2 linked regions of the Lichenibacterium dinghuense genome follow. The protein of the gene in region 1 binds, or shares a complex with, the protein of each later gene. Links are inferred from orthologs where the notes say so. Each region holds a gene or a part of one and is shown in the gene's direction. Other genes may lie near its edges. The genes, in order: prfA and prmC.

Region 1 (9,115 bases):
TTCCAGGGCCTGCACGAGGCGACGAACCGCGTCACCACGCTCGGCCGCGGCGGCTCCGACACCAGCGCCGTGGCGGTGGCGGCGGCGCTCGGCGCCGACCGCTGCGACATCTACACGGACGTCGACGGCGTCTACACCACCGACCCCCGCGTGGTGCCGAAGGCCCGCCGGCTCGACCGCGTCACCTTCGAGGAGATGCTCGAGATGGCGTCGCTCGGCGCGAAGGTGCTCCAGGTGCGCTCCGTCGAAGTGGCGATGAACCACAACGTCAAGGTCTTCGTCCGCTCGTCCTTCGACGATCCCTCCGACCCCAAGCCCGGCACGCTGATCTGCGCCGAGGAAGACATCATGGAACAACAGGTCGTCACCGGCATCGCCTTCGCCCGCGACGAGGCGCAGATCACGCTGCGCCGCATCGCCGACAAGCCCGGCGTCGCGGCCTCCATCTTCGTGCCGCTGGCCGAGGCGGGCATCAACGTCGACATGATCATCCAGGTCGTGTCGGACGACGCCGCCACCACGGACATGACCTTCACGGTGCCGGGCGCCGACTTCGAGCGCGCGAAAGCGCTGCTCGCCGAGCGGCGCGGCGAGATCGGCTACGCGACGCTGTCGGGCACGGACGACGTCGTGAAGGTGTCGGCCATCGGCATCGGCATGCGCTCGCACGCCGGCGTCGCGGCCCGCGCGTTCCGGGCGCTCAGCGAGAAGGGCATCAACATCCGGGCGATCACAACCTCCGAGATCAAGTTCTCGGTCCTGATCGACTCGGCCTACACCGAGCTCGCGGTGCGCACACTCCACACGCTCTACGGGCTCGACAAGGCCTGATCCCGGCCGCCGGGTTGTGGACGGGCGGCTTGCCGATCCGTCGGCGCTCCGGCTATAGGGTCGAGGACGGAGGGAGGGACGGCCGGCGCGACGCCGAAGGTCCCGCCCCGGTGAGGCGTGAGGGAAGCGGGCGATGCGTGGCGCTCTGGCCGGACCGCGACTGCTGCTGCGCCGGCTGCGCGAAGTCATGGCGGAGCCGATCTCGGCCCAGGCGCGCCTCGATAAAATCGTCGTCCAGATCGCCTTCAACATGGTGGCCGAGGTGTGCTCGGTCTACGTGCTCCACGCCGACGGCCGCCTCGAGCTCTACGCCACCGAGGGGTTGAACCGGGAAGCCGTCCACCAGACCACCATGCGCAAGGGCGAGGGGCTGGTCGGCCTCATCGCGGCCTCGGCCGAGGCGCTGGCGCTGCCCGACGCGCAGAACCACCCCGCCTTCTCCTACAAGCCCGAGACCGGGGAGGAGGTCTACCTGTCCTTCCTCGGCGTGCCGATCCTGCGGGGCGGCAACACGCTCGGCGTGCTGGTGGTGCAGAACAAGGCGCGCCGGCAATATTCCGAGGAGGAGGTCGAGGCCCTCCAGACCACCGCCATGCTGATGGCGGAGATGATCGCCGCGGGCGAGCTCCAGGCCATGCTGCCCGGCCCCGCGGTGCTGCGCCAGCCTCTGTCGCTCAGGGGCACGCCCGTGGTCGAGGGCGTCGGGCTCGGCCACGCCGTGCTGCACGAGCCGCGGGTGGTCGTGACCAAGCTCGTGGCCGAGAACCTCGACGCCGAGATCGCCCGCCTGGAGGACGCCATCGCGGCCCTGCGCGAGTCGATCGACCGGCTCGTCGAGCAGGGCGACGTCGCGGGGCCGGGCGAGCACCGCGAGGTGCTGCAGACGTTCCGCATGTTCGCCAACGACCGCGGCTGGCTGCGGCGCCTGCGCGAGGCCGTGATGACGGGCCTCACCGCCGAGGCCGCCGTCGAGCGCGTGCAGAGCGACACCCGCGCCAAGCTGGTGCGCCAGACCGACCCCTACCTGCGCGACCGCCTGCACGACCTCGACGAGCTGGCGAACCGCCTCCTGCACCAGCTCACCGGCGACAGCCTCGTGGCCCCGCTCCACGCCCTGCCCGAGAACGCCGTGGTGGTGGCGCGCTCCATGGGCCCGGCCGCGCTGCTCGACTACGACCGCGCGAAGCTGCGCGGCCTCGTGCTGGAGGACGGCGGCGCCTCGTCCCACGTCGCCATCGTGGCCCGCGCCATCGGCGTGCCCGTGGTCGGCGACGTCGCCAACGTGTCGAGCCTGGTCGAGCCCGGCGACGCCCTGATCCTCGACGGCGCGCTCGGCCGCGTCGAGGTCAGGCCCGCGCCCGACGTCGAGTCCTCCTACGCCGAGAAGGCCCGCTTCGGCGCCCGCCGCCAGGAGCAGTACCGTCGGCTGCGCGACGTGCCCGCCGTCACGGCCGACGGGGTCGAGATCGGCCTCCACATGAACGCCGGCCTGCTGCTCGACCTGCCGCACGTGGCCGAGACGGGCGCGGCCTCGATCGGGCTGTTCCGCACCGAGCTGCTCTTCATGGTGGCGTCGCGCTTCCCCCGTATCGAGAAGCAGACCGAGCTCTACCGCTCGGTGCTCGACGCCGTCGGCGGCCGGCCGGTGACGTTCCGCACGCTCGACATCGGCGGCGACAAGATCCTGCCCTACATGGCGCGGCCCGACGAGCCCAACCCGGCGCTCGGCTGGCGCGCCATCCGCATCGGCCTCGACCGGCCGGGGCTGCTGCGCTCGCAGCTGCGCGCGCTGCTGCGCGCCGGCGGCGGCCGCATCATGCGCATCATGTTCCCGATGATCGCCAACGCGGCGGAGTTCGACGCCGCCCGCGCCATGGTGGCGCGCGAGCTCGACCACATGGTCCGCCACGGCTACCAGCCGCCCTACGAGCTGAAGCTCGGCGCCATGGTGGAGGTGCCCTCGCTCCTGTGGGAGCTCGACGAGCTGGCGAGCCGCGCCGACTTCATGTCGGTCGGCTCGAACGACCTGATGCAGTACCTGTTCGCCGTGGACCGCGACAACAAGCGGGTGGCGACGCGCTTCGACGCGCTCTCGCCCTCCATGCTGCGCGCGCTCGGCAGCGTGGCGGAGGCCGGCCGCCGCCACAACATCCCCGTGACGCTGTGCGGCGAGTTCGGCGGCAAGCCGCTCGGCGCCCTGGCGCTGGTGGCGCTGGGCTACCGCAACCTGTCCATGTCGGCCTCCTCGCTCGGCCCCGTGAAGGCGATGCTGCTCGGCCTCGACGCCGCCGACGCTTCCGCCTATGTCGGGGACCTCCTGGCGTCGCGGGACGGCGCGGCCTCGCTGCGGCCGGCCCTGACCGCCTATGCGGAGCGCCACAGCCTGCCGCTCTGAAACCCCTGGTCTCGATGCTCCCTCACGCCAAGCTCGATCTGATCCTCCGCCGCCACGAGGAGGTGTCGGCGCGCCTGTCGGAGGGCCCCGACGCGGCGACCTTCGTGGCGCTGTCGCGCGAGCTCAGCGAGGGCGAGGGGCTGGTCGAGGCGATCCGATCCTTCCGCGGCAAGCGGGCGGAGCTCGACGGCGTCGAGTCCATGCTGGCCGAGCCGGCGCTCGACGACGAGATGCGGGCCCTCGCCGAGGCCGAGCGCGCCGAGGCCGCCGGGGCCCTCGACGCGCTGGAGCGGGAGATCCGCCTGGCGCTGCTGCCCAAGGACGCTGCCGACGCCAAGAGCGCCATCCTGGAGATCCGCGCCGGCACGGGCGGCGACGAGGCGGCGCTCTTCGCCGGCGACCTGTTCCGCATGTATTCGCGCTACGCCGACCTCCACCGCTGGAAGGTGGAGGTCCTGTCGGCCAGCGAGGGCACGATGGGGGGCTTCAAGGAGATCGTCGCCGAGGTGCAGGGGGCGGGCGTCTTCGCCAAGCTGAAGTTCGAGAGCGGCGTCCACCGCGTGCAGCGCGTGCCCGACACCGAGACGCAGGGGCGCATCCACACCTCGGCCGCGACCGTGGCGGTGCTGCCCGAGGCCGAGGAGGTCGACGTGTCGATCCCGGACGCCGAGGTGAAGATCGACACGATGCGGGCGCAGGGCGCCGGTGGCCAGCACGTCAACAAGACGGAATCGGCAATCCGCCTGACCCACCTCCCCACCGGCATCGTGGTCTTCATGCAGGAGGAGCGCTCGCAGCACCGCAACCGGCAGAAGGCCTTCGCGGTGCTGCGCTCCCGCCTGTTCGATCTGCAGCGCCAGAAGCTCGACGACGAGCGCTCGGCCGACCGCAAGTCGCAGGTGGGCTCGGGCGACCGCTCGGAGCGCATCCGCACCTACAACTTCCCGCAGGGGCGCCTCACCGACCACCGCATCAACCTGACGCTCTACAAGCTCGACAAGGTCATCGCCGGGGAAGCGCTCGACGAGGTGGTCGACGCGCTGACGACCGAGCATCAGGCGGCGCAGCTCGCCGCGGCGGAGGGATAGCGGCGCGATCCAGAGTCGATCGGACGGCATCCCTTCGCATCACGGTCGCGCCACTCTATGATAGGTGGTGCATGCTGCGGTGGGGCGAGCTAGGGCGCGTTGACATTCAGCGACATTAGGGTTTCCCAGCGGGCGAAAGTGGGATTCAAGGCTGGAAAAGGGAGGTTCCAGCATGGATCGCGACGTGTTGAAGGACGAGCAATGGGAGCGTATTGCCCTTCTGCTTCCCGGCAAGGTCGGTGATCCGGGGCGATCGGCCAGCAACAATCGTCTGTTCATGGAAGCTATCCTGCACGTCGCACGGACGGGCGGACCATGGCGAGACTTGCCGGACCGGTTCGGCAACTGGAACTCCAATTTCCAACGTTTCCGCCGGTGGGCCAAGAAGGCGGTCTTCGACCGCGTTTTCGCCGCTCTGTCGGGCGACCCTGATTTTGAATACGCCATGGTGGATGGCACGATTATCAGGGTCCACCAGCACGGCACTGGCGCAAAAGGGGGACTCAGGATCAGGCCATCGGCCGTTCTCGCGGCGGTTTGACCACCAAGATCCTCGCCCTGGTGGACGCGCTCGGCAATTTGGTGCGCTTTGTGCTGCTGCCGGGGCACCGCCACGACGTCAAGGGCGTCAAGGATCTGATCGCCGACGTGCCCTTCAAGATGCTTCTGGCCGATAAGGCCTTCGACGTCGATTGGCTTCGGGAAAATCTTGAAGGCAGAGGCGTTGCCGCGGTGATCCCGCCCAAAGCCAATCGCAAGCGGCACATCCCCTGCGATTTTGCCGCCTACAAATGGCGGCACCTCGTCGAAAACTTCTTCTGTTCGCTGAAAGCCTTCCGCCGCATCGGCACGCGTTACGACAAGACTGACACGAGCTTCAGCGCTATGATCTACGCGGCAAGCATCGTTCTCGCCCTGCGCTGAATGTCAAAACGCCCTAGCACAACCGCGCCCGCTCGTCCCTTATTACCGGCCCGCGACGCCCGCGGCCGGTTCGTCAAATCGGCAACGGTTGCCGATTTCGCCGCGCCCGAGCCCCGCGCCGAACTGCCGCCTGAGCCCTTATTAACGGCTGGCGGCTTGGTCACGATCAGGGCCGACCTCGACGCCATGCTCGGGCGCTTCGATCGGCTCGACGTCGATCCGCCGGAGGACGTAGAGCCTGAGGCCGCCCGTGCGCTGGCCCGCCTTGGCCGTGAACTGTCTCTGCGCCGCGCGCTGGAGGAAGCTGCGGACCACGCCGCGGCGATGCTGCCCGCGCTCGGCCTGCAGAGGCTCGTGGGGCCGGACTTCTCGCCTCTGGACACGGCGATTATCGGGGAATCGCTCGATAACGCCATAAACCTGCTCGACGCCCTCGACGCCGACCCAGACCTCGAACCCTGGCTCGGCTATCACACGCCCGGCCTGCCCATGGACGCCGAGGCCGAGCCGGAGCACGACGAAGACGACGCCATCTCGGAGCCGTCCCTCGCAAGCCCTGAGCGCCATCCGACCCTGCCGTGGTCCGGCAACTCGCGCCGGCATTATGTCACGCGCGATCGGCAGGACACCCAGGCCCGGTGGGCGGACGGCGGCCGGCAGGACATCGAAGGCTGCATCACCGATGAGCCGCACGACGGCGACGGCGAGGACCTTGAGGCGGAGCCGGCCGAGGACTCCCTCGGCTCTCCGGTCGGCGACGGGGACCAGCGCCATTGGGCCCAGGGCTACGATGGCGAGCGGGAGGCGGACCCGTGCGACGGACCCGGCCTCGTGCTGACCGCGGCACAGTGCCAAGCCGCGTGGGAGCGAAAACCGGCGCTGCACGCGCTGACGAGGCAGGCGCGGGTGCTGCGATCGGGGTCGACGATGCGCCGCGACCCCGATGCCGTGACGCCGATCGGGCCCGGCATGGTGCTGTGGCAGCCGCTCGTCACCCGCAACGGCGTGCCGGTGGTCGGGGTGACGGCCGGATGACCCGCGCCCTCGTCCTCCTGGCCTACGCCTACCGCCTCCGGCGCGCCCTGCGGCTGCTGGCGCGCGGCCGACACGCCGAGGCCCGGCGCGTGCTCAATGCGCTCGATCGAGAGCACCGCATCCCGTGACGCCACGGCCCGTCCGCACGATCGCGGACGGGCCCGTATCAGTCGTTACCCTGCCCCGTTACCCCGACCTGTCCGCACCCTTCGCGGGCGAGTTCACGATGCCGTGACCGACCACACACCGAGACGACTTTCGCCCGTCGTTACCCGCAGTGTTACCCGAGAGGCTGGAGATGGCTGAGCGCCCCACCCCGAAGAGAGCTAAACCACTGTCGCCGTTGACGACAAGTGGTGAGCGCGCCGGGGCTCGAACCCGGGACATCCTGATTAAAAGTCAGGCGCTCTACCGACTGAGCTACGCGCTCCCGCGGGGCGGGACACATCGGGTAAAGCCTCGGCTCCGGCAGGTCAAGGCGCACCGCGCGCCCCGCGCCGCGGCGCCGCACCGGATCGTCGCTTCAACTCCGCGTCATTCCCCTCGCCGCGCGGCGCCGGCGCCATAGAACGGTAGGGTCAGCCCGGAGTGTGCCATGCGCCACCGTCTCGCCCCCGCCCTGCTCGCCGCCGCCCTGCTCGCCTCCACCGCTTCCTCGCGCGCCGCGGAGGCCGGCGCGGATCCCGACATCCAGTCGACCATCACGGCGCAGATCGACGCCTTCGGCGAGGGGGATGCGGCGCGGGCGGAGAGCTTCGCGTCCCCCGGCATCAAGTCGATGTTCCCGGACGCCTCGGCGTTCTACGGCATGGTCAAGCAGAGCTACGGCGCGCTGGTCCATCCCCGCTCCACCTATTTCGAGCCGACCGTCACGGCCGAGGGCGGGGCGGTGCAGCACGTCACAGTGGTCGACTCGGACGGGGTGGTGTGGACCGCAGTCTATTCGCTGGAGAAGGTCGACGGCCGTTGGGCCATCTCGGGCTGCGTGCTGGTTAAGTCCAAGGAGACGACAGCCTGACGGGACGCCGCGGCCCCCGCAGAGGGCCAGAATGAGCCGGGGTCACAGGTAGGCGAACATCGCCAGGATCGCCGCGAACACCAGGGCCGACAGGCCGGTGGTCCACAGCGCCTTCACGGCGAGGCGCGGCAGCATCGGCGCGCCGGGGTCGGTGCCCGGCACGACCTCGCGCGACTCCTCCTGCGAGCGCACCCCGAAGGGCAGAACCGCGAAGAGCACGATCCACCACGTGGTGAAGTAGATCGCCACCGCCATCGGCACGGGGATCGGGAGGGTCACCGCCCTGCCCCGCGCCGACGGACCATCGTCAGGCCTCAACGATCAGCACGTGGACCAGGGGCTTCTTGCCCCAGGCATGGCCGACCGCGCCCCGGACCGAGCGCTCGATGGCGTTGGCGGCGGCGTCCGGGTCGCGGCGCTTGCCGCGGCCGAGGTTGTCGATCGTGTTGAAGATCGCCTCGTCGACCACGACGTCCATGCCTTTGCCGTCGCGGGTGCGCGGGGGCAGGCCGCTCATCAGCACGTCCGGGTCGCCCTGCACCTCGCCGCGGCTGTTGAAGCACACCGCGATCGAGATCACGCCCGCGAAGGCGAGCTTGGTGCGCGCCGCGATGGCGGGGTCGTTGGCCGCCACCACCACGTGGCCGTCCTTGGCGAGCTGCCCGTGGCGCACCTCGTCCACGATGGCGGGCTTGCCGGGCGCCAGCAGCACCATGTCGCCGTTGCGCGCCGTCACGACGTCGTGGACGCCGAGCGAGCGGGCGAAGGCGGCGTGCTCGGCGAGGTGCAGCGGCTCGCCGTGGGCCGGCACCGCCACCTTGGGCCGGACCCAGCTGTAGAACTTCGCGACCTCCGTGCGGCGCGGGTGGCCGGACACGTGGACGAGATGCGTGCGGTCGGTGATGACCTCGACGCCCTGCGCGACAAGGCCGTTGATGATCTTGCCGACCTCGCGCTCGTTGCCCGGAATGGTGCGCGAGGAGAAGATCACGCGGTCGCCCGGCGCCAGGCGCACGTCGCCGTAGTCGTCCTGCGCCATGCGGGCCAGCGCGGCGCGGGGCTCGCCCTGGCTGCCGGTGGCGAGCAGCACGGTGTTCTTGCGGTCGAGCTGGGAATAGCGCTCGGTCGAGAAGAAGGGCGGCACGCCGTCGAGGTAGCCGCACTCGCGCGCGACCCCGATCGTGCGCTCCATGGCGCGGCCGCCGATGATGACGCTGCGCCCCGTCGCCTGCGCGGCATCCGCCACGGCGCGGAGCCGGCTGACGTTGGACGCGAAGGTGGTGACGACCACGCGGCCCGGCGCGTCGGCGATGAGCTGGTGGAGGTTCTCGGCCACCTCCTTCTCGGAGGGGCTCTCGCCGTCGCGCAGGATGTTGGTGGAGTCGCAGACCAGCGCCAGCACGCCCTCGTCGCCGATGGCGGTCAGGCGCTCGGCGTCGGTCGGCGGACCCATGGTCGGCGTCGGGTCGATCTTCCAGTCGCCCGAATGCACAACGGTGCCGAGCGGCGTGCGGATCGCAAGCGCGCAGGATTCGGGGATCGAATGCGCGACCGGCACGAACTCGACCTCGAAGGGGCCGAGCTTCAGGCGCCCGCCGATCTGCACGGTCTCGACCTCGAGCTTCGACAGGCTCATGTCGCTGGCGTGCTTGGCGTTGAGCAGGCCCGCCGCGAACTTCGTCGCGAAGACGCGGCAGCCGAGGCGGGGCCACTGGTCCGCCACGGCGCCGATGTGGTCCTCGTGCGCGTGGGTGATGACGAGGCCCAGAAGGTCCTTGCGGATCGACTCCACGAAGCTGAGGTCCGGCAGCAGCAGGTCGATGC
Region 2 (15,263 bases), 2.7 Mb from region 1 along the record:
GACCTCGTCGGCGCGGCCGGCCCCGACGAGGGCTTCGCCGCGCTGTCGCGCCTCCTCGACGCCCACGGCGGCATCGCGCAGGGCGGCGTGGTGGTGGACGCCGCCTGCCGCACCACGCGCAAGACGCGCCTGCTCGGCCACAACCAGCAGATCGCCCGCATCGACCACGAGCACCGCGGCCCCCTGCCCGCCGCCGTCGACGCGCGCGTGGCGGAGCGCGCCGCGGCGGCCGTGGCCGAGGCCGACATCGCGGTCCTGTCCGACTACGGCAAGGGCGTCGTGTCGGACGCGCTGCTCGCCGCCGTCTTCGCCGCGGCGGCCGAGGCCGGCAAGCGCGTCATCGTGGACCCGAAGCGACGGGATCTCGGCGCCTATCGCGGGGCCGCCATCGTGACGCCGAACCGCGCCGAGCTGGCGCTCGCCACCGGCCACCCCTGCGAGACCGACGAGGACGCCCGCGCGGCGGCCGAGATCGCCATCCGGCAGTGCGGCGCCGACATCCTGCTCACCCGGTCCGAGAAGGGCATGAGCTACTTCCCGGTCGACGGGGAGCCGATCCACCTGCCCACCGTCGCCCAGGAGGTGTTCGACGTGTCGGGCGCCGGCGACACGGTGGTGGGCACGCTGGCGCTCTGCCTCGCGGCCGGCCTGCCGATCGCGGAGGCCATGCGGGCCGCCAACCACGCCGCCGGCATCGTGGTGGGCAAGGTCGGCACAGCGCTGGTGTCGCGCGAGGAGCTGCTGGCCGACCTGATGGCCGACGGCGGTGCCGACGTCGAGGACGGCCGCCTGATGGACCGCGAGGCCCTGGTGGCGCAGCGCGCCTGGTGGCGGCGCCAGGGCCTGTCGGTGGGCTTCACCAACGGCTGCTTCGACCTCGTCCACCCCGGCCACGCGTCGCTGATCCGCCAGGCCGCCGCGGGCTGCGACCGGCTCGTGATGGCGCTGAACACCGACGCGTCCGTGCGGCGCCTGAAGGGGCCGAGCCGCCCGCTGCAGGGCGAGGCGGCGCGGGCCGAGGTCGTGGGCGCCCTGAAGGGCGTGGCCGCCGTCGTGCTGTTCGACGAGGACACGCCGCTGGAGCTGATCTCCGCGCTGCAGCCCGACCTCCTCGTCAAGGGCGCCGACTACACGGAGGACACGGTCGTGGGGGCCGACGTCGTCAAGGCCGGCGGCGGCCGGGTCATGCTGGCGCGGCTCGTGCCCGGCCAGTCGACGACGCGGCTCGCGGCGCGGGGCGCCGCGGTGGCCGCGCCGGCGGCCGGGACGGCCGCGTGATCCTGGTCACCGGCGGCGCCGGATTCATCGGCTCGAACCTCGTCGCCGACCTCGAAGCCGCCGGGCGGGGCGGCCTCGTGGTGGCGGACTCGCTCGGCCGCGAGAACAAGTGGCGCAACATCGCCAAGCGCAACCTGCGCGACGTGGTGTTCCCCGCCGAGATCGAGGGCTGGCTCGCCGGCCGGCCGCGGCTCGACGCGGTGATCCACATGGGCGCCGACAGCTCCACCACGGCGACCGACGGCGACCACGTCGTCCGCACCAACTTCCGCCTGTCGACGCGGCTGTGGGACTGGTGCGCCGCGACCGGGACGCCCTTCGTCTACGCTTCCTCGGCCGCCACCTACGGCGACGGCGCGCTCGGATTCGACGACGACGCGGCACCCGAGGCGCTGGCGCGCCTGCGGCCCCTGAACCTCTACGGCTGGTCCAAGCACCTGTTCGACCGCTGGGCGGTGGAGCGCGCCGCCGAGGGGCACGCGCCGCCGCAATGGGCGGGGCTGAAGTTCTTCAACGTGTTCGGCCCCAACGAGGGCCACAAGGGCGACATGCGCTCGCTCGTCGCCAAGACGGCGCGTCGCGTCGCGGCGGGCGAAACGATCCCGCTGTTCCGCTCGCACCGGGACGGGATCGCCCACGGCGAGCAGCGGCGCGACTTCGTCTCCGTGAAGGACTGCGGCGCCGCCGTTCTGTGGCTGCTCGACCACCCCGAGGTCTCGGGCCTGTTCAACCTCGGCACGGGCCGGGCGCGCTCCTTCAACGACCTCATCCGGGCGGTGGGCGCCGCGCTCGGCGTCGACGCGCACATCGCCTACGTGGACATGCCCGGCGAGATCCGCGGCCAGTACCAGTATTTCACGGAGGCCCGCATGGGGCGGCTGCGCGCCGCGGGCTTCGAGCGCCCCTTCGCGGCGCTGGAGGACTCCGTCGCCGACTACGTGCGCAGCCACCTGATGGCCGCCGACGAATACCGGTGACCATCGGAGCTATGGGGAGGATGCCGTCGTGACGCAGCACGTGATCGCATGGGACGAGGTCGAGGCCGCGCCGGCGCCGGGCGGCCTCGTGAAGCGGCGGGTCGAGCTGCCCGGCATGTCGCTCGTCACCGTGGAGGTGCCGGCCGGCCTCAGGGGCACGCGCCACAGCCACGACCACGACCAGTTCGTGCAGGTCGTGTCGGGCACCGGCACGCTGGAGACCGAGCAGGGCGAGCGCCCCTTCTCGGCCGGCACGGTCTTCGTGTTCCCGCCGGTACCTGGCACCTGGCGAACTTCCACACCGACACGGTGCTGGTCGAGACCAACCTCGCGCCGGGCTGACGCGGCCGCGCCCCGTCAGCGCGGGCAGACCTTGTCCAGCACCGCGCCGACGTCGATGCCGACGGTCGGCTGGCCGCCGGCCTTGAACGTCGCGTCGGCCGCGATCGTGGTGTAGGCGTCCTGGCGCTGGATCATGATGGACCGCACGGTGATCCAGCTGCCGTCCGGGCCGGGCTTGAAGTCCGAGCACTGCACGGTCTGGCCCCTGAGGTTCGGCTCGTAGGGGATCTCGCTCGTGGCGGCCGAGGCGGACGCCGACGCGCAGGCGATCGACAGGCATCCCAGCAGCAGGCTTTTCATCGACGCGCTCCCTCACCGTCCCCGCGCGCGGGCCGCGCGCCTCCGGGACCGTCAAGCGCCTACCTTATCCTTCGTTCCGCCTCCGTGACGAGGGGCGCGGCGTCGCTCCCCGCCCGCGCCGCATTTCGGCGCTTAACGGAGGCGATCCTCCGGAGCCGCCCCTTGCCCGCCAGTGCCGCCGACAAACCCCAGCCGCTGTGGGACGCGAAGCGCCGCGCCGACCCCTACGGCTACTACGCCGAGCTCCGGCGCCACCGGCCCGTGTTGCGCGCCACCGTGCCGGGGCGCGGCGCCGTGTGGGTGGTGACGCGCTACGCCGACGCGGCCGCGCTGCTGAAGGACCCGCGCTTCTCCAACGACCGGCGCGCCTCCGGCGTGCCCTCGCCCTTCTTCGGCGGGCTGCCCGTCCCGCGCTCGCTGCGCGCGCTGTCGTCCAACATGGTGGAGGCCGACGACCCGTCCCACGCGCGGCTGCGCGGCCTCGTCGGCCGGGCCTTCACGCCGCGGCGCGTGGCCGGACTCGAAGCGCGGGTGGAGCGGATCGCGGCCGACCTGCTCGACCGCGCGGCGCCGCGGGGCCGCATGGACCTCGTCGCCGACTTCGCCCTGCCGCTGCCGTTCACGGTCATCGCGGAGCTGCTCGGCGTGCCGGAAGCGATGCGGCGCGAGTTCCGCGCCCGCGTCCGCGGCGTCACGGCGACGCCGGAATCCCTCGCGATGCGCCTCGCCGTGTGGCTGCCGCGGCTCATCGGCTTCGTCCGCTTCTTCGAGCGGCTGGTCGCCTATCGCCGCCGCGTGCCGGACGACGCGCTCATCACCGCGCTGGTGTCGGCGGAGGCCGAGGGCGACCGGCTGTCGCCGACCGAACTCGTCGGCATGGTGTTCATCCTGTTCTTCGCCGGGCACGAGACCACGGTGAACCTGATCGGCAACGGTACGCTGGCGCTGTTCGACGCGCCGGGCGAGATGGCGGCGCTGAGGGCCGACCCGTCGCTGACCCCGGCGGCGATCGAGGAGCTGCTGCGCTTCACCAACCCCGTCGAGGCGGTGGCGATGCGCTACACGCGCGAGCCGGTGGAGATCGGCGGCGTCGCCATCCCGGCGCGCGCGACCGTGATGGCGCTGATCTCGTCGGCCAACCGCGATCCCGAGGCCTTCCCCGACCCCGACCGGCTCGACATCCGCCGCGAGGGCCGCAGCCACCTCGCGCTCGGGGCCGGCTCGCATTACTGCCTCGGCGCGAGCCTGGCCCGGCTCGAAGCGCGGGTGGCCTTCGAGGCGCTGCTCGCCCGCTTCCCGCGGCTCAGGCTCGACGGGCCGCGCGACGCGGTGCGCTGGCGCCCGCAGGGCGTGCTGCGGGGTCTGAACAGCCTGCCGGTGCGGTGGGATTGATCGCGCGCGACCCGGTCGGGTCAGGATCGACGAAGAGCCCCCTTCGCATCACACCACCACGAGCTTCGGCTTGCGGTCGATCGCCTGCAGCACGCGGGCGAGGTCCGGCCCGCGCTTGAGGATCAGCCCCGTGGCGGCCACCACCGAGTAGGCGCCCTGGCGCCGCGCCAGCGCCGGGTCCTTCTCGACGCGGTAGAGCGGCACCTCGGACGCGCGGCGGTAGATGGAGAACACCGCCTTCTCGGGCAGGAAGTCGAGCGCGTAGTCGCGCCACTCGCCCTCCGCGACCTGCCGGCCGTAGACGTTGAAGATCTCGCGCAGCTCGTGCCGGTCGAAGGACACCACCGGGGCGGCCGGCACGAAGGCCGGCTCGGGGGAAGGCGGCGGCGTCCGCCGCGACGGGAAGGGGGCCACCGACCCGCCGCCCTGCTGCCGCTCGTCCGGCGTGTCGCCCTGGCTCATCCCGCGCTCCGTGTTGCCGGTGTCGAGAATGGCCCCGGCCGGCGGCCCCTTCAAGCCTGGGCCTCCGCGGACCGGGGCGCCGTCTCTTTTCCGCCGTGATCCGCCTTGCGATCCCGCGGCCAAGCTTCGATATGAGCCTCGCCCCCGCGGTCACGCCGCGCGGGGCCGGGGCCGGCCCGGCCGGCCCGCATCGTGCCATCACGAGACCCCGGCCGCGCCGGCGCGGAGCGCGTCGCTTCCCCCCGGCTTCGGGTCTTCCAAGGGAGGATCGCGAGTTCCATGAGCGAGGCTGACATTGAGACGGCGCCGGCGGCTGCCGGCGAGACCAAGGCGTTCCAGGCCGACGTGTCGCGCCTGCTCGACCTCATGGTGCACTCGATCTATTCCGAGCGCGACGTCTTCCTGCGCGAGCTGATCTCCAACGCCGCCGACGCCTGCGAGAAGCTGCGCTACGAATCCATCGCCGAGCCGAGCCTCGCGGCGGACGGCGAGGGCTTCGCCATCCGCGTCGTGCTCGACAAGGACGCCAAGACCCTGGCCGTGGTCGACAACGGCATCGGCATGGCGCGCGACGACCTCGACCGCGCGCTCGGCACAATCGCGTCCTCGGGCACCAAGGCCTTCCTAGACCGCATCGGCGACCGGGCCGAGGAGGAGAGCGGCAACCTCATCGGCCAGTTCGGCATCGGCTTCTATTCGGCCTTCATGGTGGCGGACAGCGTCGAGGTCCGCACCCGGCGGGCCGGCACCGACCAGGCCTGGCGCTGGACCAGCGACGGCAAGGGCTCCTACGCGGTGGCGGCGCTGCCGCTCGACGAGGCGCCGGAGCGCGGCACCCGCGTGACGCTGCACCTCAACGAGGAGGCCGCCAAGGAGTTCGGCGAGCCCTGGCGCGTCGAGCGGCTCATCAAGGAGCATTCCGGCGCCGTGGCGGTGCCGATCGACCTCGTCGAGAAGCCGGACGCCGAGCCGCGCCGCCTCACCGACGGCGCCGCGCTCTGGGCCAAGAACAAGTCCGAGATCACGCCCGAGCAGTACACCGAGTTCTACCGCGGCGTCGCGGCCCAGTACGACGAGCCGGCGCTGACGATCCACTACCGCGCCGAAGGGCGGCACGAATATTCCGTGCTGGCCTTCGTGCCGGGCTCGAAGCCCTTCGACCTGTTCGACCCCCAGCGCAAGGGCCGCACCAAGCTCTACGTGCGCCGCGTGCTGATCACCGACGAGGCCGACCTGCTGCCGGGCTGGCTGCGCTTCGTGCGCGCGGTGGTCGACACGGCCGACCTGCCGCTCAACGTGTCGCGGGAGATGGTGCAGAACTCGCCGATCTTCGCCGCCATCCGCAAGGGCGTCACCAATCGCGTCCTCGGCGACCTGACCAAGATGGCCGACAACGACGCGGACGGTTTCGCGAAAGTGTGGGAGAACTTCGGCGCGGTGCTGAAGGAGGGCCTCTACGAGGACCCCGAGCGCCGCGACGGGCTGTTCAAGCTCGCCCGCTTCGCCTCCACCAAGCACCCGGACGGCGGCCGCACGCTGGTCCAGTACGTGGCGGACCTGCGCGAGAACCAGACCGCGATCTACTACCTCGTCGGCGACGACCTCGCCCGGCTGAAGACCTCGCCGCAGCTCGAAGGCTTCCGCGCCCGCGGCATCGAGGTGCTGCTGCTGCCGGACGCCGTCGACGCCTTCTGGGTGCAGAACGCCGTCGGCTTCGAGGGCAAGCCCTTCAAGTCCGTCACCCAGGGCGCGGCCGACATCAAGTCCGTGCCGCTGGCCGAGGGCGAGAAGGCGCCCGAGAGCGAGGAGGTCGGCCCGAAGATCGCGACCCTGCTCGCCTTCATGAAGCAGACGCTGGAGGGATCGGTCGAGGACGTGCGCGCGTCGGACCGCCTGTCCGAGAGCCCGGCCTGCCTGATCGCGCCCGAGTTCGGGCCGGACCGGCGCCTGGAGAAGATCCTGGCCCAGCACGGCAAGCTCGGCGGCGCGGCCTCCAAGCCCGTGTTGGAGGTCAACCCCGGCCACCCCCTGGTGACGGCGCTGGCCGAGCGCTACGCCGGCGAGGGCGACCGCGCGGTGGTCGAGGACTCGGCCTGGCTGCTCCACGACGAGGCGCGCATCATGGACGGCGAGCTGCCGGCCGACGCCGCCGCCTTCGCGGCGCGCCTGCGCCGGGTGATGGAGAAGGCGGCGGGGTGACCCGACGCTGACAAGCATCGCGCGACGCCGGCCGTGTCCTTCTCCCCATTGGGGAGAAGGTGGCGCGAAGCGCCGGATGAGGGGTGGACAGGCGCCACGCCCGCAGCTGTCCTCCCCTCATCCGGCCTTCGCGGCTTCGCCGCCGGCCACCTTCTCCCCGCAGGGGAGAAGGGCGCGATGGACCGCAGAGGTCGTCGTCGAATGACCACCCTCACCGCCGCGCTCCGCGCCGCCACCCGCGCCCTCGCGTCGGCCGGTGTGCCCGACCCCGAGGTCGACGCGCGCATCCTGCTGCTCGCCGCGGCCGGGCTCGACCGGCTCGCCCTGATCCTCGACCCCGGCCGAGCCCTGCCCCGCGACGCCACGGAGCGCCTCGACGGCTTCGTCGCGCGCCGCGCGGCGCGCGAGCCCGTGTCGCGCATCCTTGGACGGCGCGACTTCTGGGGCCTGACGCTGCGCGTCACCCCCGACGTGCTCGACCCCCGCCCCGACACGGAGACGGTCGTGGCCGCCGTGCTCGACGCGCTCGGCCCCCGCCGCGGCGAGCCGCTGCGCCTGCTCGACCTCGGCACCGGCTCGGGCGCGATCCTGTGCGCCCTGCTGAGCGAACTGCCGCGCGCCTCCGGCTGGGCCGTCGACCGCTCCGCCGCCGCCTGCGCCGTGGCGCGGGGCAACCTCGACGCCTGCGGGCTCGCGCCGCGCAGCCTCGTCGTCCAGGGCGACTGGGCCGTGGCGCTCGCCGGCGGGTTCGACACCGTCGTGTCGAACCCGCCCTACATCGAGAGCGCCATCATCCCGGAACTCGACCGCGACGTGCGCGAGCACGATCCGCTCGCGGCGCTCGACGGGGGCGCCGACGGGCTCGACTGCTACCGCGTCCTCGCCGCGGACCTGCCGCGCCTGCTGGCGAAGGGCGGCGTCGCCTGCTTCGAGGTCGGCCGGGGGCAGGACGGGGATGTGGCCGGGTTGATGCGCGCGGCCGGGCTGGCCGATGTCGCGACGCGGGCCGACCTCGGCGGCGTCGAGCGGGCCGTGCTGGGGCGTCAGGCGGCGGGCATGCGCCCGAGCGCGTAGTCCACCGCCGCCTCGACGTGCAGAGCCGTCGTGTCGAAGACGGGGAAGCCCGGCAGGTCGCCCTGGCCGATCAGGAGGCAGATCTCCGTGCAGCCGAGGATCACGCCCTCGGCGCCCGCGGCCCTGAGCGCGTCGATCACGCGCAGGTATTCGGCGCGCGACGAAGGGCGGATGTCGCTCCGCACGAGCTCGTCGAAGATGATGCGGTCCACGGCGGCGATGTCGGCCTCCGCCGGCGCCATCACCTCGACGCCGAACTTCTCCGCGTAGCGCCGCGCCATCTCGGCCGAGCACATGGTGGGCGCGGTGCCGAGCAGGGCCACGCGGCGCAGGCCCGCGGCGCGAATCGCCGCGCCGGTCGGGTCGACGATGTGGATGAAGGGCGTGGAGCGCTCGGCCATGATGGGCGCCACCACGCGGTGCATGGTGTTGGTGGCGCAGACCACCACGTCGACGCGCGCCCCCTCCAGCCGGTCGACCTTCTCGGCCAGGTAGGCGCGCGCCTCGTCCCACAGGCCGTTGCGGACGAAATGCTGGATGTTGCCGAAGTTGACCGAGACGACGATCACCTCGGCATTGTCCCAGCCGCCGTGGTGAGCGTTCAGCCGCGCGTTGATGAGGCGGTAATAGTCGGCGGTCGCGGCGTCGCTCATGCCGCCGAGCACGCCGATGGTCTTCTGCGGCAGGGGACGGACGGGCGAGGTCATCGGGGGCGCTCCGGGCAGGCCCCCGGTCTGCCCCGTTTCGGCCGCGCCCGCAACCGCTCCCCCCTCAGCAGGACTCGGGCACGTAGCGGCATTTCCGGTCGTGCTCGTTCTGGAGCATGATCGCCCCCGGGCTGCCGGCCGGGTAGCCGCCGTAGGCGCCGTTCGGCCCCTGGACGTAGTTGCCGTAGCCGTAGCGGTTGACGTGGTAGTAGGGGTTCTCGCCCCGCGCCCGCGCGGCGCCGAGCTGGTCGTACTGCGGCGAGGGCGCGAGCTGCGCCATCGCGGCGGGGGTGAGCAGGCCTGAGGCCAGGAGGCCGGCGGCGGCCAGGAGGGATCTCGTGAACATCGGGGATCTCGGGGGGATGGGTGCACCTTCCCCCGTCAACGTTCGAGCGCGGGCGCGGATCGCCGCCCGCGCCGCGTCGCCGTGCGGCGGGTGGGCGCGGGCGCCCGGCCCGTCACAGCTCGCGCAGGTAGCTCGCCGGCTTCTGCCCGAGGATGCGCCAGGTGCCGAGCAGCCCCAGGCCCACTGTGACGACCAGCGCCGCCGCCGCGGCCTCGACGGCCGGCGCCCAGGCGAAGGCGAAGTCGAAGCCCATCACGCGGCTCACCACGCCCCAGGCCGCCACTGTCCCGGCCAGAACGCCGAACAGCGCCGTGCCGAGCCCGAGCATGCCGTATTCGAGCACGAAGGCGAGCAGCAGCCGCCGCCGCGTGGCGCCCAGCACCTTCAGCATCACGGCGTCGTAGACCCGCGCCCGCCGCCCCGCCGCCAGCGCGCCGGACAGCACCAGCACGGAGGACAGGATCGTCACGGCCGAGGCCGCGCGCGTGGCCGTGCCGAGCTTGCCCACGAAGTCGTTCACGGCCACCAGCACGTCGCGCACCCGCACGGTGGTGACGGCGGGGTAGTCGCGCGCGATGTCGCGGGCGAGCCGCGCGTCGCGCGCGGGATCGTCGGTCGGGAAGCCCGCGGTGGCGAGCACCATGTAGGGCGCGCCGCGGAAGGCGTCGGGCGAGAACACCATCACGAAGTTGATGCCGAGGTTCTGCCAATCCACCTTGCGCAGGTTCGCCACCTTGGCCGTGACGGGCCGGCCGAGCACGTTGACGGTGACGCTCTGCCCGAGCTTGAGGCCGATGCCGTCGGCGAGCTCGCGGTCGAAGGACACGAGGGGCGGCCCCGCATAGTCCTTCGGCCACCACGCGCCCTCGACCACGCGGCTGCCCTTCGGCGGCTCGGTCGCGAAGGTGATGCCGCGATCGCCCTCCAGCACCCAGTTGGCGCCCTGCCTGGCGTGGACCTTGTCGGCCGGCACGCCGTCCACCGCGGTGATGCGGCCGCGCAGGATCGGCACGTCTTCCAGCACCGCCGCGGGCGCGTCCCTCCTGACGAAGGCCAGGAAGTCCGGGGCCTCGCGGTTCGGCACGTCGGCGAAGAAGAACGACGGGGTGACGCCGGGCCGCGCCTCGGTGATCTGGCGCTGGATGTTGCTGTCGATCAGCGCCAGCGTGACCAGGAGCGTCAGGCCGAGGCCGAGCGACAGCACCACGGCGCCGGTGAGCGCGCCCGGCCGGTGGATGTTGCCGAGCGCGAGGCGCAGCGGGACGCTGCGGGGCCGCGGCAGGGCGCGGGCCGCGGCCATGAAGCCGAAGGCGACGAGGCGCAGCAGCGCGAAGACCGCGAGCGTCGCCCCGACGTCGTAGGCGGCGAGCCGGTGGTCCTCCGAGAACAGGATCGCGCAGCCCGCCAGCGCCGCCGCGGCGAGCAGGAGCGCGGCGAGGTAGGCGGGGCGCAGCCGGCCGGGGTCGGGCTCGACCGCGTCGCGGAACAGCGCCGACACCGGCACGTCGTGCACGCGGCCGAGCGTCGGCAGCGAGAACACCAGCGCGGTGAGGAAGCCGTAGAGCGCGCCCAAGGCCAGCGCGCCGGGGTGGATTCCCGCCACCATCGGCAGCGGGATCAGCGCGCCGAAGCCCGCCACCGCGGCGTAGGGCAGCGCGGCCCCGACCGCGACGCCGGCCAGCACGCCGAACAGGGCCACCAGCATCACCTGGGCGAGGCCCATGGCGAAGACGGAGCCGCCCGGCGCGCCGAGCGCCTTCAGGACGGCGAGGCTCGCGCGCTTGCGCTCCATCGCGGCCTTCACGGCGTTGGCGACGCCGACGCCGCCGACCACCAGCGCGGTGAGGCCGATGAGGGTCAGGAACTGGGTGAAGCGGCCGAGGTTGCGGTCGAACTCGGGGGACACGTTGTTGCGCGTCTTGATCTCCCAGCCGGCCTCGGGGAAGGCCGCGCGCGCGTCCGCCACGAGGCGCGACAGGGCGGCGTCGTCGGCGGGGCCGCCGATGTCGAGCCGCGCCGTGAACTTGGCGAGGCTGCCCGGCTGGATCAGCCCCGTCGCGTCGAGCCCCGCCCGGTCCATCAGCACGCCGGGCGCGAAGGCGATGCCGCCGGCGAGCCGGTCGGGCTCCGAGCGGATGACCGCGCGCAGGGTGAAGTCGCCCGCGCCGATCTTCACCGCGTCGCCGACCTCGACGCCGAGCCGGTCCGCCAGCGCGGCGTCGGCGGCGAGGCCGGGGCGGCCGTCCCGCGGGGCGAGGGCGGCGTCGAGCGGGCCCGGCGGGTCGAGGTCGACGCGGCCCGCCGTCGGATAGGCGGCGTCGACCGCCTTGACGTCGACGAGGCTCGCCTGATCCCCGGCCCGCGCCATGGAGCGCAGGGTGACGACCTGGCTGAGCCGCCCGCGCGCTTCGAGCCAGCCGCGCTCGGGCGCGGTCAGCGGCTGCGACACGGTGGAGAAGGCGGCGTCGCCGCCCAGCATCGTGCGGCCCTCGCGGCCGAGCCCGGCCGACAGGCTGCCCGCCACCGAGCCCACCCCCGCGATGGCGGCGACGCCGAGCGCGATGCACACGAGAAAGATCCAGTAGCCACCGAGGCCGCCGCGCAGGTCGCGCCAGGCGAGGCGCAGCGCGATGGGGCCGCGCGGCCCGGCCGGGCCGCCCCGGCGCGCGGCCGCGGCGGCCTCCGCCCGCGCGCTCAAGCGGCGGCTCCGGCCGCAGCCCGGGCGGTGTCGGACTCGACCACGCCCGAGCGGATCCGCACGGTGCGGTCGCAGCGCGCCGCGAGGCCGGGGTCGTGGGTGACCAGCACCAGGGTCGCGCCGCGCTCGCGCTTCGTCGCGAAGATCAGGTCCATGATGGCGCGGCCCGTCGACTCGTCGAGGTTGCCGGTGGGCTCGTCGGCCACGAGGATGGCGGGGTCGGGCGCGAGCGCGCGGGCCAGCGCCACGCGCTGCTGCTCGCCGCCCGACAGCTGCGACGGGTAGTGCCCGAGCCGCTCGCCGAGGCCGACGCCCGTCAGCTCCGCCGCGGCGCGCGAGAAGGCGTCGGCGCGGCCGGCCAGCTCCAGCGGCACGGCGACGTTCTCCAGCGCCGTCATGGTGGGGATGAGGTGGAAGCTCTGGAACACGATGCCGATGTGGCGGCCGCGGAAGCGCGCGAGCCGATCCTCGTCGAGCCCGTCGATGCGGGTGCCGTCCACCGTGACGGCGCCGCGCTCCGGCCGCTCCAGCCCGGCCAGCACGCTCAGCAGCGTCGACTTGCCGGAGCCGGACGGGCCGGTGAGCCCCACCGCCTCGCCCTTGGCGACGGCGAGGTCGATCCCCTTCAGGATATGGACTCGCGCCGCCGCACGCCCCAGACTCACGTGGACGCCGTCGAGCGAGATCGCAGCTTGAACCATCACAGACCCTCGAAGCTCCGCGCCCGGCGGCTCCACCCATATGGGCTCGTCCGCCGGCTCTGTCAGTCGGCCACGGCCAGCCTGTTGGTCGCATCGGCGGCGCCGGCCTTCGCGGCGACGACGATCGCGGCCTTCGGCGACAGCCTGTCGGCCGGCTACCAGCTCCCCGCCGACGCGGCCTTCCCGGCCGTGCTGGAGGCCGCCCTGCGCCGCGACGGCTACGACGTGACGGTCAGCAACGCGGCCGTGTCGGGCGACACCACGCAGGGCGGGCTCGAGCGGCTCGACTGGTCGGTGCCGGACGGGACCGACCTCGCGATCGTGGAGCTCGGCGCCAACGACATGCTGCGCGGCGTCGACACCGCCGTGACGGCCAAGAACCTCGGCGACATCGTCGCGGGCCTGCAGAAGCGGCACATCAAGGTGCTGCTGGCCGGCATGTATGCCGCGACCGAGCTCGACGGGGGCTACCGCGAGCGCTTCGCCGCCATCTACCCGTCGCTCGCCAGGCGGGACGGCGTGCCGCTCTACCCGTTCTTCCTCGCGGGGATCATCGGCCACCCCGAGCTGCACCTGCCCGACGGCCTCCACCCCAACGCCGCGGGCGTGAAGGTGATCGTCGACAACATCCTGCCGACCGTCGAGGAAACGCTGCGGGGCATGGGCGTGAAGCCTTCGGGGGTGAAGGGGTGAGCGAGGCCTCGCGGTGACCACGGACCGCCGCCCGCGGGTCCGGCGGCTGGTGCTCGGCGACTACCGCTCCTACCCGGCGCTCGACCTCAAGCTCGGCGGCGCCCCGGTGGTGCTAGCCGGGCACAACGGCGCGGGCAAGACCAACCTGCTCGAAGCGCTGTCGTTCTTCACGCCCGGCCGGGGCTTCCGCCGCGCCGAGCTGGCCGAATGCGCGCGCGACGCGGGCAACGGCGGCTGGGCCGCGTCGGTGCACGTCGAGGACGCCGGCCAGGCCGTCGAGGCCGTGCAGCTCGGCACCGGGCTGGAGCCGCCGGACGGCGTCACCTCCGCGGCGCGGCGCTGCCGCATCGACCGCGCCGCCGTGCCTTCCGCCAAGGGCTTCGCCGACCACCTGCGCGTGGTGTGGCTGACGCCCGCCATGGACGGGCTCTTCGCCGGGCCGTCGTCCGAGCGGCGCCGCTTCCTCGACCGCATCGTGCTGACGGTGGACAGCGAGCACGGCACCCGCGTGTCCGCGCTGGAGCGCGCGCTGCGCAACCGCAACCGCGTGCTGGACGAGGGCCGCCAGTCGGGCCGGCTCGACGCCGCCTGGGCCGAGGCCGCCGAGCGCGAGGTGGCGTCGCTCGGCGTGGCCGTGGCGGCGGCGCGCCACGAGACGGTGACGCGGCTCGCCGCGCTGATCGCCGTGCACCGCGACCCCGCCTCGCCCTTCCCTTGGGCCGACGTGTCGGTGGTGGGCGGCGTCGAGGCGCTGGTGGCCAACCACCCGGCGCTCGACGCCGAGGACCGCTACCGCGCGATGCTGCGCGAGACCCGCGCGCGAGACGCCGCGGCCGGCCGTACCTCGATCGGCCCGCACCTCAGCGACCTCGCGGTGCGCCACGGCCCGAAGGACGCGGAAGCGGCGCGCTCCTCGACCGGCGAGCAGAAGGCGCTGCTGGTGGGCCTGGTGCTGGCCTCGGCGCGGCTCGTCGCGGCGATGAGCGGCATCGCGCCCCTCGTGCTGCTCGACGAGATCGCGGCGCATTTCGATCCCCTGCGGCGGGAAGCGCTCTACGCCGAGCTCCAGGCGCTCGGCGGCCACGTCTTCATGACGGGCGCCGACCCGGCGCTCTTCGCCGAGCTGCGCGACGCGGAGCGCTTCGAGGTCGTGCCGGGGGCGGTGCGGCCGGCGGGGTGAGACGCACTCTTCCGCCCTCTCCGTGCCGCTCATCCCCGCGCAGGCGGGGACGAGCGGCACGGACGTCGATCAGGAAGACACACGCGCCGCCCGAATCGCGCCCGCAATCATTCGTCGGACGATTGGCCGCAATTCCGCCCGCCCGCGCCGGGATGCCCCCGGCGGCGGCCCGCCCGGGGCCGCGCCGAACCCGCGGACCCGCGATGACGACCCTCGACCTTTCCGCCGCCGACGACCGCCCCGCCGCGGCCCCGACCCACTACGACCGGACCCAGCGCGCGTTCCACTGGAGCATGGCCGCGGTCATCGTCGCCGCCATGCTGATCGGCCTCTACTGCGCCTACCAGCCGCCCGGACAGGCCACGCGGCGCTTCCTCCTGGAGTGGCACAAGTCGCTCGGCATGACCGCGCTGGTGCTGGTCGTCCTGCGCATCGGCTACCGGCTCGCGGTGGCGGCGCCGCCCTACGCCGAGCGGATGGGCCGGCTCAACCACGCCGCCGCGGCGGCCGGCCACCTCGGCCTCTATGCGCTGATGCTGTTCCTGCCGCTCACCGGCTACTGGAACTCCGCCGCCGGCGGCTATTCGCTGCCGTTCTTCTGGCTCTTCCAGTGGCCGCGCCTGATCCCGCTCGACAAGGCGTCGTCGCGCGTCGGCGAGGAGCTCCACTACTGGGGCGCCTGGGCCATCTACGCCGTGGTGGGGCTGCACGTCGCCGCGGTGCTGTGGCATCAAATGATCAAGCGCGATAGCGTGCTGTCCCGGATGCTGCCCGGCCTCCGTTGAAGCCGCAGGAGGACACGCCTGGACCCGCTCCGCCCCGTCCTCCTCACCTGCGAACACCTGCATGACCCGCTCGGCCTCGACGAGCCCGCCCCCCGCCTCGGCTGGATCGTCGAGGGCGGCGGGCGCGAC

The links.
Region 2: the proteins of prfA (region 1) and prmC are in contact, whole or in part, in a crystal structure (PDB 2B3T), measured with the Escherichia coli proteins. The link is inferred for Lichenibacterium dinghuense from one-to-one orthologs.

What each region holds. Positions count from the first base shown.
Region 1 is NZ_JAJLMN010000001.1:934,679-943,793, forward strand. The notes cover bases 2,426-5,277. They hold prfA (peptide chain release factor 1), read left to right. Parts: upstream 2,426-3,240; coding sequence 3,241-4,314; downstream 4,315-5,277. Other genes in these bases: ptsP (phosphoenolpyruvate--protein phosphotransferase), read left to right, coding at 2,426-3,226. Outside these bases: L7N97_RS04455 (aspartate kinase), read left to right, coding at 1-831; more of ptsP, read left to right, coding at 965-2,425; L7N97_RS04475 (hypothetical protein), read left to right, coding at 5,425-6,273; L7N97_RS29645 (hypothetical protein), read left to right, coding at 6,270-6,401; L7N97_RS04485 (DUF4864 domain-containing protein), read left to right, coding at 6,869-7,291; L7N97_RS04490 (DUF1467 family protein), read right to left, coding at 7,334-7,570; L7N97_RS04495 (ribonuclease J), read right to left, coding at 7,599-9,115. UniProt on the Escherichia coli protein: Peptide chain release factor 1 directs the termination of translation in response to the peptide chain termination codons UAG and UAA.
Region 2 is NZ_JAJLMN010000001.1:3,583,054-3,598,316, reverse strand. Bases 6,308-9,087 are described here. They hold prmC (peptide chain release factor N(5)-glutamine methyltransferase), read left to right. Parts: upstream 6,308-7,151; coding sequence 7,152-8,024; downstream 8,025-9,087. Other genes in these bases: L7N97_RS17150 (hypothetical protein), read right to left, coding at 8,796-9,077; L7N97_RS17155 (aspartate/glutamate racemase family protein), read right to left, coding at 7,994-8,731; htpG (molecular chaperone HtpG), read left to right, coding at 6,308-6,950. In the rest of the region: rfaE1 (D-glycero-beta-D-manno-heptose-7-phosphate kinase), read left to right, coding at 1-1,278; rfaD (ADP-glyceromanno-heptose 6-epimerase), read left to right, coding at 1,275-2,255; L7N97_RS17185 (cupin domain-containing protein), read left to right, coding at 2,284-2,712; L7N97_RS17180 (hypothetical protein), read right to left, coding at 2,613-2,897; L7N97_RS17175 (cytochrome P450 family protein), read left to right, coding at 3,060-4,289; L7N97_RS17170 (DUF2794 domain-containing protein), read right to left, coding at 4,338-4,751; more of htpG, read left to right, coding at 5,031-6,307; L7N97_RS17145 (ABC transporter permease), read right to left, coding at 9,190-11,775; L7N97_RS17140 (ABC transporter ATP-binding protein), read right to left, coding at 11,772-12,476; L7N97_RS17135 (arylesterase), read left to right, coding at 12,468-13,169; DNA replication/repair protein RecF, read left to right, coding at 13,183-14,349; L7N97_RS17125 (cytochrome b), read left to right, coding at 14,553-15,134. UniProt on the Escherichia coli protein: Methylates the class 1 translation termination release factors RF1/PrfA and RF2/PrfB on the glutamine residue of the universally conserved GGQ motif, i.e. on 'Gln-235' in RF1 and on 'Gln-252' in RF2.